3 regions of the Klebsiella sp. CSG-1 genome follow, and region 1 is predicted to be linked to each of the others. Evidence: predicted binding sites of a transcription regulator. Region 1 holds the regulator's gene; each other region holds the start of a gene.

Region 1 (4,214 bases):
GATCACTGCCCGGATTCACGGATTTGCGGATGCGCTGGACTACTATCGCCAGTGTAGCGCAATGCCGCGGCTCAGCGACATTACTAAACCGACGTTGATCATTCATGCGAAGGACGATCCTTTTATGGACCACCACTCCATTCCGCCGCAAGAGCAACTCCCGGTAAATGTCGAGTATCAGCTGACAGAAAATGGCGGACACGTCGGATTCGTCGGCGGCACGCTGCGCAAGCCGGAAATGTGGCTGGAAAAGCGTATCCCGGACTGGTTAACCCGTTGGTTGGGAGCACAAAAATGATTATTCCCTGGCACGATCTGGATCCCGAAACGCTGGATAACCTGATCGAAAGCTTTGTGTTGCGTGAAGGCACCGATTATGGTGAACATGAACGCTCGCTGGCGGATAAAGTCGCCGACGTCAAACAGCAATTGAAAAGCGGAGAAGCCGTACTGGTGTGGTCAGAACTGCACGAGACGGTCAATATCATGCCCCGCAAGCAGTTTCACGGCTAAGGCGGCGCCACACATCGTTTAATCTGGGAGTTGTTATGTCTGCCAAACATCCGGTGATTGCCGTCACGGGCTCCAGCGGCGCGGGAACCACGACCACCAGCCTCGCCTTTCGTAAAATTTTCGCACAGCTAAACCTGCGTGCCGCTGAGGTGGAAGGCGACAGCTTCCATCGCTATACCCGCCCGGAAATGGACATGGCGATCCGCAAAGCGCGCGATCAGGGGAAACACATCAGCTACTTCGGTCCGGAAGCCAACGACTTCGGTCTGTTGGAAAACACCTTCCTTGAGTACGGGCGTAACGGTAGCGGCCAGTCGCGCAAGTATTTGCATACCTATGATGAGGCGGTGCCGTGGAATCAGGTGCCGGGCACATTCACACCGTGGCAACCGCTACCGGAACCGACCGATGTCCTGTTTTATGAAGGGCTGCACGGCGGGGTTGTTACGCCGCAGTATAACGTCGCGCAGAATGTCGACCTGCTGGTCGGCGTGGTGCCTATCGTCAACCTGGAATGGATTCAGAAGCTCATCCGCGATACCAGTGAACGCGGCCACTCCCGTGAAGCGGTGATGGATTCCGTGGTCCGTTCAATGGAAGACTATATCAACTTCATCACGCCGCAGTTTTCGCGCACCCATATCAACTTCCAGCGCGTTCCCACTGTCGACACCTCCAACCCGTTTGCGGCGAAGGGCATTCCGTCATTGGATGAAAGCTTTGTGGTGATCCATTTCCGCAACCTGCAGGATATCGATTTCCCCTGGCTGCTGGCGATGCTGCAGGGGTCGTTTATCTCGCATATCAATACGCTGGTGGTGCCTGGCGGGAAAATGGGGCTGGCGATGGAGCTCATCATGACGCCGCTAGTCGAACGACTGATGGAAGGGAAGAAAATCAGTTAACCACGTTAAAAAACCCCGAGCGCCTGGCGCTAAGCGGGGTTTTCGTCCTTCACTCACGGCTCCCGGATAAGGCGTTTGCGTCGCTCTCCGGGAAGGCTGCTTAGCCTTCCACCACTTCATAGGTGTGGGTGATATTCACCGCTTTTTGCAGCATCAGCGCCACCGAGCAGTATTTCTCCGCCGACAGATCCACCGCACGGGAAACGGCCGCCTCTTTCAGCTCCTTACCGGTGACGATAAAATGCATGTTGATATGGGTAAACAGGCGCGGCGCCTCTTCCCGACGTTCAGACGTCAGCTTGACTTCACAGTTGGTCACGTTGTGACGACCTTTCTGCAAAATAGACACGACATCGATCGCGCTACATCCGCCCGCCGCCATCAGCACCATCTCCATTGGGCTTGGCGCTTTATCTCCGGAGTTGCCGTCCATCAGAATCTGGTGACCTGACGCCGACTCTCCGATGAAGGTTAACCCTTCAACCCATTTCACACGAGCTTGCATAAAATTTAACTCCGAGGTTGCAATTTTCCTGACAGATTACGCGTACATAACAATTCTCGCAACGGAAGGCGACCTGCATCATGCTGAAGCGAGACACCAGGAGACATGCGGCAAAAGCTATGCTAAAACAGTCGGGATGCTACAGTATTACATTGATGTACTGCATGTATGCAGAGGAGTTCACATTACAGGCTGAAGAAAACTCACCAGCCGTTTCCCAGGCATAGGGAAACAATACGATTGCATGCCCGGATGCCGTGTAGTGTCGGCACCCGGAGATAGCTTATAACAGAGGATAACCGCGCATGGTGCTTGGCAAACCGCAAACAGACCCTACCCTCGAATGGTTCTTGTCTCATTGCCACATTCATAAGTACCCATCTAAAAGCACGCTGATCCACCAGGGTGAAAAAGCAGAAACGTTGTACTACATCGTCAAAGGCTCTGTGGCTGTGCTCATCAAGGATGAAGAAGGTAAAGAGATGATCCTCTCTTACCTCAACCAGGGCGATTTCATCGGTGAATTAGGCTTGTTTGAAGAAGGCCAGGAGCGTAGCGCCTGGGTACGTGCGAAAACCGCATGTGAAGTGGCCGAAATCTCCTACAAAAAATTCCGTCAGCTCATTCAGGTTAACCCGGATATCCTGATGCGCCTGTCGTCGCAGATGGCTCGCCGTCTGCAGGTGACCTCAGAAAAAGTGGGTAACCTTGCCTTCCTCGACGTCACCGGGCGCATCGCTCAGACGCTGTTGAACCTGGCAAAACAGCCGGATGCGATGACCCACCCTGATGGTATGCAAATTAAAATTACCCGTCAGGAAATTGGTCAGATCGTTGGCTGTTCCCGCGAAACCGTTGGCCGTATCCTGAAGATGCTGGAAGATCAGAACCTGATCTCCGCACACGGTAAAACTATCGTCGTATACGGTACGCGTTAAGTCGATAAAACGGCGTGTTGCTTACGCAACACGCCGTTTTTGTTTTCCCTCTATGTGGCGCAGGCTGATTTACCACCCGGAAGTCAACTATGCACTGCGGCAAACGCTGGTGTTGTGTTTGCCTGTCGCAATCGGTCTCCTCCTCGGTCACTTACAGCAAGGTCTGCTGTTTTCGCTGGTGCCCGCCTGCTGTAACGTCGCCGGTCTGGATACGCCGCACAAACGCTTTTTTAAACGTCTGATTATTGGCGGCTCGCTGTTTGCCGGCTGTAGCCTGGTGGTCCAGCTTCTTCTTCAGCAGGATATCCCGCTGCCCTTGATTCTCAGCGGCCTGGCGCTACTGCTGGGCGTAACGGCGGAGATCAGCTCTCTGCACGCCAGGCTTCTGCCCGCGTCGTTAATTGCCGCAATCTTTACCCTGAGCCTTGCCGGGAACATGCCCGTCTGGGAGCCACTGCTGATCTACGCCCTCGGGACGCTGTGGTACGGCCTGTTTAACTGGTTCTGGTTTTGGCTATGGCGCGAGCAGCCGCTGCGCGAATCGCTGAGCCTGCTTTATCGCGAGCTGGCTAACTACTGCGAAGCCAAATACAGCCTGCTGACCCAGCATATCGATCCCACCACTTCACTGCCGCCGCTGCTCACGCGCCAGCAGAAGGTGGTGGACCTGATCACCCAATGCTACCAGCAGATGCATATGCTGGCGGCGAACCAGCGCAATGACCACAAGCGCCTGCTGCGGGCATTTCAGATGGCGCTGGATTTGCAGGAACATATCTCCGTCAGCCTGCACCAACCCGAAGAAGTACAAAAACTGGTAGAGCGCAGCCATGCCGAGGCGGTGATCCGCTGGAACGCACAAACCGTTGCCGCACGCCTGCGGGTGCTGGCCGATGACATTCTCTACCACCGCTACCCGCAACGCTTTCATATGGATAAGCAAATCGGCGCGCTGGAGAAAATCGCCTGGCAGCATCCGGACAACCCGGTAGGGCAGTTCTGCGCCTGGCACTTCAGCCGAATAGCCCGGGTGCTGCGTACCCAGCGCCCGCTGTATGCTCGCAACCTGATGGCGGATAAAGAGCGCCGTCTGCCGCTGCTGCCCGCGCTAAAGAGCTATCTCTCATTAAAATCGCCGGCGCTACGTAACGCTGCGCGTATCTGCGTGATGTTAACGGCCGCGAGCCTGATGGGAAGCGCCCTGAACCTTCCCAAGCCTTACTGGATCCTGATGACGGTGCTTTTTGTGACCCAAAACGGCTACGGCGCGACGCGGGTACGTATCGTCCATCGGGCGGCAGGTACACTTGCCGGTCTGGCTATCGCCGGCCTGGCGCTGCACTTTCACGTCCC
Region 2 (4,214 bases), on a different contig from region 1:
TGTATACCAGCATCGATCCGCTGCAAAGTATGAGCCGCGAAGAGAAACTGGATATCCTGCGCCGCGTCGATAAAGCGGCTCGCGCCGCTGATAAACGCGTGCAGGAAGTGTCCGCCAGCCTGAGCGGCGTGTATGAATTGATTCTGGTCGCGGCGACCGATGGGACGTTAGCGGCGGACGTTCGTCCGCTGGTGCGTCTGTCGGTCAGCGTGCTGGTGGAAGACGACGGTAAACGCGAACGCGGCTCCAGCGGCGGCGGCGGTCGTTTTGGCTATGACTATTTCCTGGCTGCCGAAGACGGTGAAGTCCGTGCCGATGCCTGGGCGAAAGAAGCGGTGCGGATGGCGCTGGTGAATTTATCTGCCGTTGCCGCCCCGGCGGGCATGCTGCCGGTGGTGCTGGGGGCCGGTTGGCCTGGGGTATTGCTGCATGAAGCGGTAGGACACGGTCTGGAAGGCGATTTCAACCGTCGCGGTACCTCGGTGTTCAGCGGCCATATGGGGGAACTGGTGGCTTCCGAACTGTGCACCGTGGTGGATGATGGCACCATTGCCAATCGCCGCGGCTCGCTGGCCGTTGATGACGAAGGGACGCCGGGCCAATACAACGTGCTGATTGAGAACGGTATCCTGAAAGGTTATATGCAGGACAAACTCAATGCGCGTTTGATGGGCGTTGCGCCGACCGGTAACGGCCGTCGTGAGTCATACGCCCATCTGCCGATGCCGCGGATGACCAACACCTACATGCTGGCAGGTAAATCGACGCCGCAGGAGATTATCGAATCGGTTGATTACGGTATCTATGCCCCTAACTTCGGCGGTGGTCAGGTCGATATCACCTCAGGTAAGTTTGTGTTCTCCACTTCAGAAGCCTACCTGATCGAAAAAGGGAAGGTCACGAAAGCAGTGAAGGGGGCGACCCTGATCGGTTCCGGTATTGAAGCGATGCAGCAGATTTCCATGGTCGGTAACGATCTGAAGCTTGATAGCGGTGTCGGCGTGTGCGGTAAAGAGGGCCAGAGCGTGCCGGTAGGCGTTGGCCAACCGACGCTGAAAGTCGATAACCTTACCGTTGGCGGAACCGCCTGAGTATTCTGAATGCGCTTCCGCATTTTGCGGAGGCGCAGCCTGCACCGGACATCGCTGCCGTTTGTGTCGCGTCGCTAGCGGGCAATTCCCCGGCCGTGCATCCCCTGGTAAATTTTTGCCACCTCGACGAAATACTCCGTCAGTGAATTAATACAGACCTGAACCTTCAGCGGTAGCTTGTCTTTTTCGGTATACAGCGCGTACACCGGACGCGGATCTGACTGGTAGCTTGGCAGCAGGATCTCCAGCTCACCGCGGTTGATCTCTTCGATCGCCCACATCAGCGGAACGTAAGCCACCCCGACCCCTGCGGTCAGCCAGCGGACCAGCGTCATGGGATCGTTGGTGAGAAAGCGGCCCTGGGGGATCAGTTTGGTTGAGATCCCTTCCGGGGCGATAATTTCAAATTCATTATCAGGGCGCACACTGTACTCCAGCCACGAATGGCTGGCGAGATCGGCCGGTTTTTCCGGGATCCCCGCCTGCTGCAGGTAGCTTTTTGCTGCGCAGAGCACCATCGGCATCGAGCCAAGCCGGCGTGAAAAGAGGCTGGAATCCTGCAATGCCCCGACGCGGATCACCACATCCAGCCCGTCAGCAATCAGATCCGGCGCCGGAATTCCGGTGACCAGGTTGACGGATAAACCCGGGTACTCTTTCAGCATTCCAGCGGTTATGTGGGCGAGGACATTTTGTGCCATAGTTGAAGAGCAGCCGACGCGCAGCGTACCGATGGGCGTATTGTTAAACGCGTACAGTTGCTCATGGACGTCCTGCGCTTCGAACAGCATTCGTCGGCAGCCCTGGTAATAGATCTTGCCGGCTTCCGTTAAGCCAAGGCTGCGGGTGCTGCGGTTAAGCAGTTTCACCTGGAGTTCATCTTCCAGTCTGGAGACAGTCTGGCTGATGGATGAAACGCTCATCTGGAGCTGGTGTGCCGTGGCGGTAAATGAACCCAGTTCAACCACTTTGGCAAAAACGGACATGCGTTTTAATCGTTCCATTGTTCACTCTGACTTAAAAGTGATTTAGATCACATAATATAGATCATGCTGCAATTGTTACGTTACTATATTGTTAGCTACATAATAAACGCTTCACGCATATCACCTGTACGCTTCTTATCAAGGTCATCATGAGTCTGTTTCCTGTCATCGTGATTTTCGGCTTGTCATTTCCGCCGATCTTCTTTGAGTTGCTAATATCGCTGGCCATTTTCTGGTTGGTACATCGGCTGCTGGTTCCCACCGGCATCTATGATTTTGTCTGGCACCCTGCACTGTTTAATACCGCGTTATATTGCTGCCTTTTTTATCTGATATCGCGTTTGTTCGTTTGAGGTCGATGTGAAAACACTAACAAGAAATATCTTCCGTACCGCAATCACTGTGATACTGGTTATCCTCGCATTTGTCGCGATTTTTCGCGCATGGGTCTATTACACCGCATCGCCCTGGACGCGTGACGCACGCTTTAGCGCCGATATCGTGGCGATCGCGCCGGATGTGTCAGGACTGATTACGCAGGTCAACGTCAAGGATAACCAGCTGGTTAAGAAAGACCAGGTTTTGTTCGTGATCGATCAGCCGCGTTATCAGAAAGCCCTCGAAGAGGCTCAGGCCGATGTCGCTTACTACCAGACCCTGGCGCAGGAAAAGCGTACCGAGGCCGGGCGTCGTAACCGGCTTGGCATACAGGCGATGTCCCGTGAGGAAATAGACCAGGCCAACAACGTCTTACAAACGGTGGAGCATCAGCTGGCAAAAGCGATGGCAACCCGCGATCTGGCGAAGCTCGATCTTGAACGCACGGTTATCCGCGCGCCGGCCGATGGCTGGGTGACCAACCTCAACGTATACAGCGGCGAATTTATTACCCGTGGCTCCACAGCCGTGGCGCTGGTTAAGCAAGACACCTTTTACGTGGTGGCCTACCTCGAAGAGACCAAACTGGAAGGGGTTCGTCAGGGCTACCGTGCGGAAATCACCCCGCTGGGAAGCAGCCGCTCGATTAAAGGTACGGTGGACAGCATTGCCGCCGGGGTGACCAACGCCAGCAGCAGCAGCGACGCTAAAGGGATGGCTTCCGTGGATTCTAACCTTGAGTGGGTTCGCCTGGCGCAGCGTGTGCCGGTCCGTATTCGACTCGATAAGCAGCAGGGCAATCTGTGGCCAGCGGGGACAACCGCGACGGTGGTGATTACCGGTAAAGAAGACCGCGATACGACCCAGGTGAACTTCTTCCAGAAACTGGCGATGCGCCTGCGTGAGTTTGGTTAATCGCCATGGGGATCTTCACCATTGCTCCCCGGCACCTCCGCTTCGCCATTAAATTAGCGTGTGCGGTGGTGCTGGCGTTATTCGTCGGCTTCCACTTTCAACTGGAAACCCCGCGCTGGGCGGTGCTGACGGCGGCTATTGTTGCCGCCGGTCCGGCATTCGCCGCCGGGGGAGAACCCTATTCTGGCGCCATCCGCTATCGCGGGATGCTGCGTATCGTCGGGACGTTTATCGGCTGTATTGCCGCGCTGGCGATAATCATTCTGATGATTCGCGCGCCGCTGCTGATGATGCTGGTGTGCTGTCTGTGGGCGGGTTTCTGCACCTGGATCTCCTCGCTGGTTCGCGTCGAAAACTCCTACGCGTGGGGGCTGGCAGGCTATACGGCGCTGATCATTATTATCACCATTCATACCGATCCGATGCTGGCGCCGCAGTTTGCCGTTGAGCGTTGCAGCGAGATTGTGGTGGGGATTGTCAGCGCCATCATGGCGGATCTGCTATTTTCCCCGCGCTCGATTAAGAAAGAGATCGATCTTGAGCTGGATAACCTGCTGGTAGAACAGTACCGCCTGATGCAACTTTGTGTGGCGCATGGCGACAGCGAGGTGGTCGACAAAGCATGGGGGGCGCTGGTACGCCGGACTAACGCCCTGGAAGGCATGCGCGGCAACCTGATTATGGAGTCGTCGCGGTGGGCAAAGGTTAACCGCCGCCTGAAGGCCATTAACACCATCTCCCTGACGCTGATTACTCAGGCCTGTGAAACCTATTTAATCCAGAATTCACGCCCGGAAATGGTGACCGATGATTATCGCGAGCTGTTTGCCGAGCCGGTTGACAC
Region 3 (4,214 bases), on a different contig from region 1:
CTCGGTGACTTCAATTTTAATTTGATCGATATTCACCGCGGAGCTCCGCGCCTTTTCACCGATTTGGGCAATGAGCCGCGAAGAGTGGAAATCAGTGGCCGACAGGTTAATCGCAATATACAGATGCGGATGCCCGGCCAAAAATTCCCCGAGTTCGGAAAATAACTCATCCACCACGTAATCGGTGACCTGCGCAATCATCCCTTCATTTTCCGCCAGTGGAATAAACTCCGCCGGCGTCATCACCGGCCCGTCAAATCCCGGCCAACGCAGCAGCGCTTCGGCTCCGACGCAGCGGTTATTTTCGATATCAATAATCGGCTGATAATGCAGACACAGCTGACGCCGATTGAGCGCGCGTTGCAACATATTGCGCGGTGAATGGTATTGCTGCCGGGTGCGCAACCACACCAGTAAGATCAAAATGCTGCAAATCCCCCCCAGCGGGAGGGTGAGCGTCACCTGATCATAAAAGCTCTGGTAATAACTGGCGTACGAGGTAGACATAATCACGGCGATCGGGCGGATGGCGGAATGAGCCACGGTGTACACCCGGTTACCCTGGCGAAAAAAGGCATCTTCCTGACGAATCAGGCCATGCAGTACCGCGGGGTCGGCATTTCTACTGGTGGAAAAAAACTGATTCGTTTTTGTATCGTACAAACCGTAGGATAAATCTTTATCACTCGATATTAACGAACTGTAGGAGAGTGGATTAATCACCGCAATGTAGTGCCCTCGCTGCATATAGTTCATCGCAAAGCCGGGATAGAAAGGCGTATCGCGGTAATAGTAGATAGCGATATCCGGCTTTTTGGTATAATTCGCCGACGGAATACGCCATGCGCTATCGGGGCGGACCGCAGTCGAGCAAAACAAACGGGGACCGTCGGCATAAATTAAATCGTCAACATAAAGCAGGCTGCGAACAATCGACAACATATATTGCTGATGTCCGGCAGAGCACATTTCCCCTTTAAACTGCAAGGCTTTTTCACGCGCCCGATCGGCTTCATAAACCACCATTTCCGTTTTCTGCAGCGCCAGCTGTGAAAATGCGCGGAGCCGATCGGAGGTTTCGGCTTTGGCTCTGATTTGCGCAAACCACAGTGCCAGCACGACGGGGAGCAGAATCACCAGCGTCACTCCCAATATTCTCAACGCGTTGCGCAATGTGCGACGATTCATTTCCGTTTTTTATCCATGCGATATGCCTTATCACGGTAAAAGATCACACTCGTTGTTATACAACAGAGACTATTTTCAGCAACCGGTCGTTTGATGTAAAAACCCCATCCTCAATAATGATGAATAATACTAATTTCGCAGAAAATCGAGAAACACTCTCGGTATTCTAAAAACAGAGTCGTTATCTAATTCGGTTTATCCGTACGATCGACAAGAATAAGTAATAAAAGCCGCAGATAACGAGCTCAAAAAAAGCAATCAGACGCCGGGAAGAGCAGTTTGCCCGTTTGACGTGGTGGGAAGATGCCCCCGCCCTCATTATCCACAACAAAAATACGGCTTTAAAAACCGCCAAAAACGCGCATTTGGGGCTGGTGAATAAAACAGCAAATGTGATATAGTTCACACAACTTGATGAAACAAGAACAATGTTTCATTATTCTCCTGATTGCCCGTAGATAGCCAGAGCGCCACGTCATCGTCAGTCTCGCCAGGTTGTCAAAGGCACCCGATTTTCTTTGAGGATGAGGTTGATGGCTTCCATAACTACCAGTGTCATACTTTTGCGCTGGCCGCTGGTGAGCGCGGTTCTGATGTTTTTGGCCAGTTCGATGAACATTCAGCTACGCAAAAGTGATTATGCCGGTTTAGCCGTTATTTGTAGCTGCATCGGCCTGGTGGCGGCCTGCTGGTTCGCCACCGGCTTGTTGGGGATCACGCTGCTGGATATCGCGAAAATCTGGGGCAATATCAAAGACGTCATGATCGAAGTCATGAGCCAGACGCCACCACAATGGCCAATGGTCATGACCTGATAATAAAAAAGCTTCCTACGGGAGGCTTTTTTATTTACCGGCAAACACTACTCGCAATCCTTTGATATTTTAATAAATTTATCATTATAGATAATGTATTTATTCCCAGGCTGGCGCAGCGTCGCCTGGCGAACCACATCTCCTGGCCGTAAGTACCAGGCCTCGCCCTCTTCTTCCGTTGCATCGCATCCCGGCTTGATCAGCAGTTTAAACCAGGTATTGCCGCTGTTGCTGACGCTTCCCGCCTGCCGATCGAAGGCCCATTTGAACTGCACCTGCCGCGGGCGTACCACCAGAATCGTTTCCATCACGACCACCGGATCAATACCGATTGACCCGCCGGCCGCAGTACGGCCAATGCGGTTTCGGGTGGGAATTTCGCGAAACGAAACCCGGTAATAACGTTCACGATTATCCTGCGGGCCATGATAATAAAATTTAAAGTATTCCCCTTGCCCGGCCTGCAAGGTGAGCTGACGCGGGGCAAAGAGCAGTTCGCCGTCTGCCGGACGCGAACGGACCTCGTGACCTCCCGGCCGGTCTATCCCGACGACGGAAATCTGATAGAGCCGCGCGCTCGGGTTGTTATTCAGTACCCGTTTGGCGACAAAGTTCTCTTCAGCACCCAGCGAAAAAGTTAAATTGCCGACGGAAATCGCCCGGCCCGCCATTGGCAGACCCAGAAGCAGCAACCACGCGACGGCCTGGAGCAGATTAATTAATATTGCGCCATGTCGCCTGAACATGAATCTCTCCTGAAGCACTCACTTCACCAAACCAGCCATCGTCATCTACCGTTCTCAACGAAATATTGTCGTTCATCGGTATGGAAAATTTCACCGTCGTCTTGTTCATCACGCCAATATCGCCGGAAGCATCTGTCCACGGCGTCGTCAGCCACAGCGCATCCGTCATATCACGCCAGTTGTCATCGCAGCCGGCGTCATAATTTTTGCTCGTTCCGGTCTGGGTGGTAAACGTCAGCAGCGCCGGGAAAGGCACTTTTGTCACCCCGTCTGGCGAACTGAACAAGCAATATGAACGCCCGGCGATCGACTGCGACGGGCCGGTCACTTTGATCAGGACTTCATCGGCGGCGGTTTTTCCGCTGGTGGTGACGATATAGCCAAAATCCAGTGACGGCTGTCCGGCACCGACATACCCTTCGCGCGACGGTGAACTGCTGTACTCATCGGAAATAATGCTGATACTGAAATCACGCGGTTTGATAATCAGCGAGTTGGAGGTAGAAAATTCATACCAGCCGGACTCCGGCGAGGTGGTGTTCTGGAAGCGGAAGTTAAACAGATCCTTGGTATTAATATCACTGATGCCCAGCGCCACCATCTGCTTAAAGAAGTTACTGGAAAAGAAGATGTAGACCGAATCCGAGGATTTCATCTCGTTAAACGTATAGTAGTAGGCATTGCCGCTGACCGGTTTCCAGCTGTTACCATCGAGGCTGAACTGCATATCATAGATATTCACCGCCGACGTCAGCGACGTGTTGTTAATCGCCGGGAAAATATGAATCGAGGTGTTGCTCAGGCCATTATGCTGCAACGCATAGTTGACCATCTTGCAGCTCAGACCGCTACGGGTACCAATCGTCTGGGCGCGACAGTTCGAGCTGCCCTCCCCCAGCGTCGGGATCCCATCGCTATTGATAAAGACTTCGGTCAGAGAATGGGTGTTAATCAGCTTTAAGTTTGCCGCTTTAGTATGGGTCACTTTACGCACGTACCAGGCGCCGGAGGCCTGATCTTTGCAGCGCGCCCCGCTGCTTGCATCGTAGGAGACGGAAGTCTGGCAGGCATTGATCGTCATCGACATGCTGCCACCAACCGGCATCTGCTGCAGATACTGGTAGAAAGCGTCCGACATCATGCCATGCATCCATTTTTGGCCACCGGAGGTCACCGTCGCACCGTAAAAGCCGTTTGTATCCGTGACCTGGGGCAAAATCAGACTGGTCGCCATATCGCAACCGGCGTACCAGTTGATGCAGCGCAGCCCGCTCAGGGGGTTCGACACCGGCGAGTTTTCCAGCCACATGTCAAACTTCCAGTTGGCATTCAGCCCGGTGTTATAGCCGTTATCGATATAGCCCAGACTCTGCTGGTAGATAGTGCCGCTACCGGTATATTTCAGCCCGGTCCAGCGACTGGCGCCGGTCATGCGCGGATCCAGCACGCCGCCTGGAGTGGCGAA

What was found. The regulator CRP, encoded in region 1, controls carbon source genes, mostly activating them, when cyclic AMP is high. The targets are predictions, from matches to a motif close to ATGTGANNNNNNTCACAT.
Region 2: the regulator CRP is predicted to act here: its motif matches at 2,113-2,130, upstream of aaeR (HTH-type transcriptional activator AaeR).
Region 3: the regulator CRP is predicted to act here: its motif matches at 1,579-1,596, upstream of AC007G_RS17660 (YjcB family protein).

The regions. Positions count from the first base shown of each region.
Region 1 covers NZ_JBWNLD010000005.1:476,372-480,585, reverse strand. The annotation lists gene AC007G_RS15470 (hydrolase) at 1-298, shown strand, start outside; gene AC007G_RS15465 (YheU family protein) at 295-513, shown strand; gene AC007G_RS15460 (phosphoribulokinase) at 549-1,418, shown strand; gene AC007G_RS15455 (OsmC family protein) at 1,519-1,923, opposite strand; gene crp (cAMP-activated global transcriptional regulator CRP) at 2,229-2,861, shown strand; gene AC007G_RS15445 (YccS/YhfK family putative transporter) at 2,914-4,214, shown strand, end outside.
Region 2 covers NZ_JBWNLD010000002.1:22,722-26,935, forward strand. The annotation lists gene tldD (metalloprotease TldD) at 1-1,091, shown strand, start outside; gene aaeR (HTH-type transcriptional activator AaeR) at 1,166-2,095, opposite strand; gene aaeX (p-hydroxybenzoic acid efflux pump operon protein AaeX) at 2,227-2,430, shown strand; gene aaeA (p-hydroxybenzoic acid efflux pump subunit AaeA) at 2,438-3,370, shown strand; gene aaeB (p-hydroxybenzoic acid efflux pump subunit AaeB) at 3,376-4,214, shown strand, end outside.
Region 3 covers NZ_JBWNLD010000007.1:73,298-77,511, reverse strand. The annotation lists gene AC007G_RS17665 (EAL domain-containing protein) at 1-1,188, opposite strand, end outside; gene AC007G_RS17660 (YjcB family protein) at 1,722-2,003, shown strand; gene AC007G_RS17655 (fimbrial biogenesis chaperone) at 2,051-2,749, opposite strand; gene ecpD (fimbrial adhesin EcpD) at 2,718-4,214, opposite strand, start outside.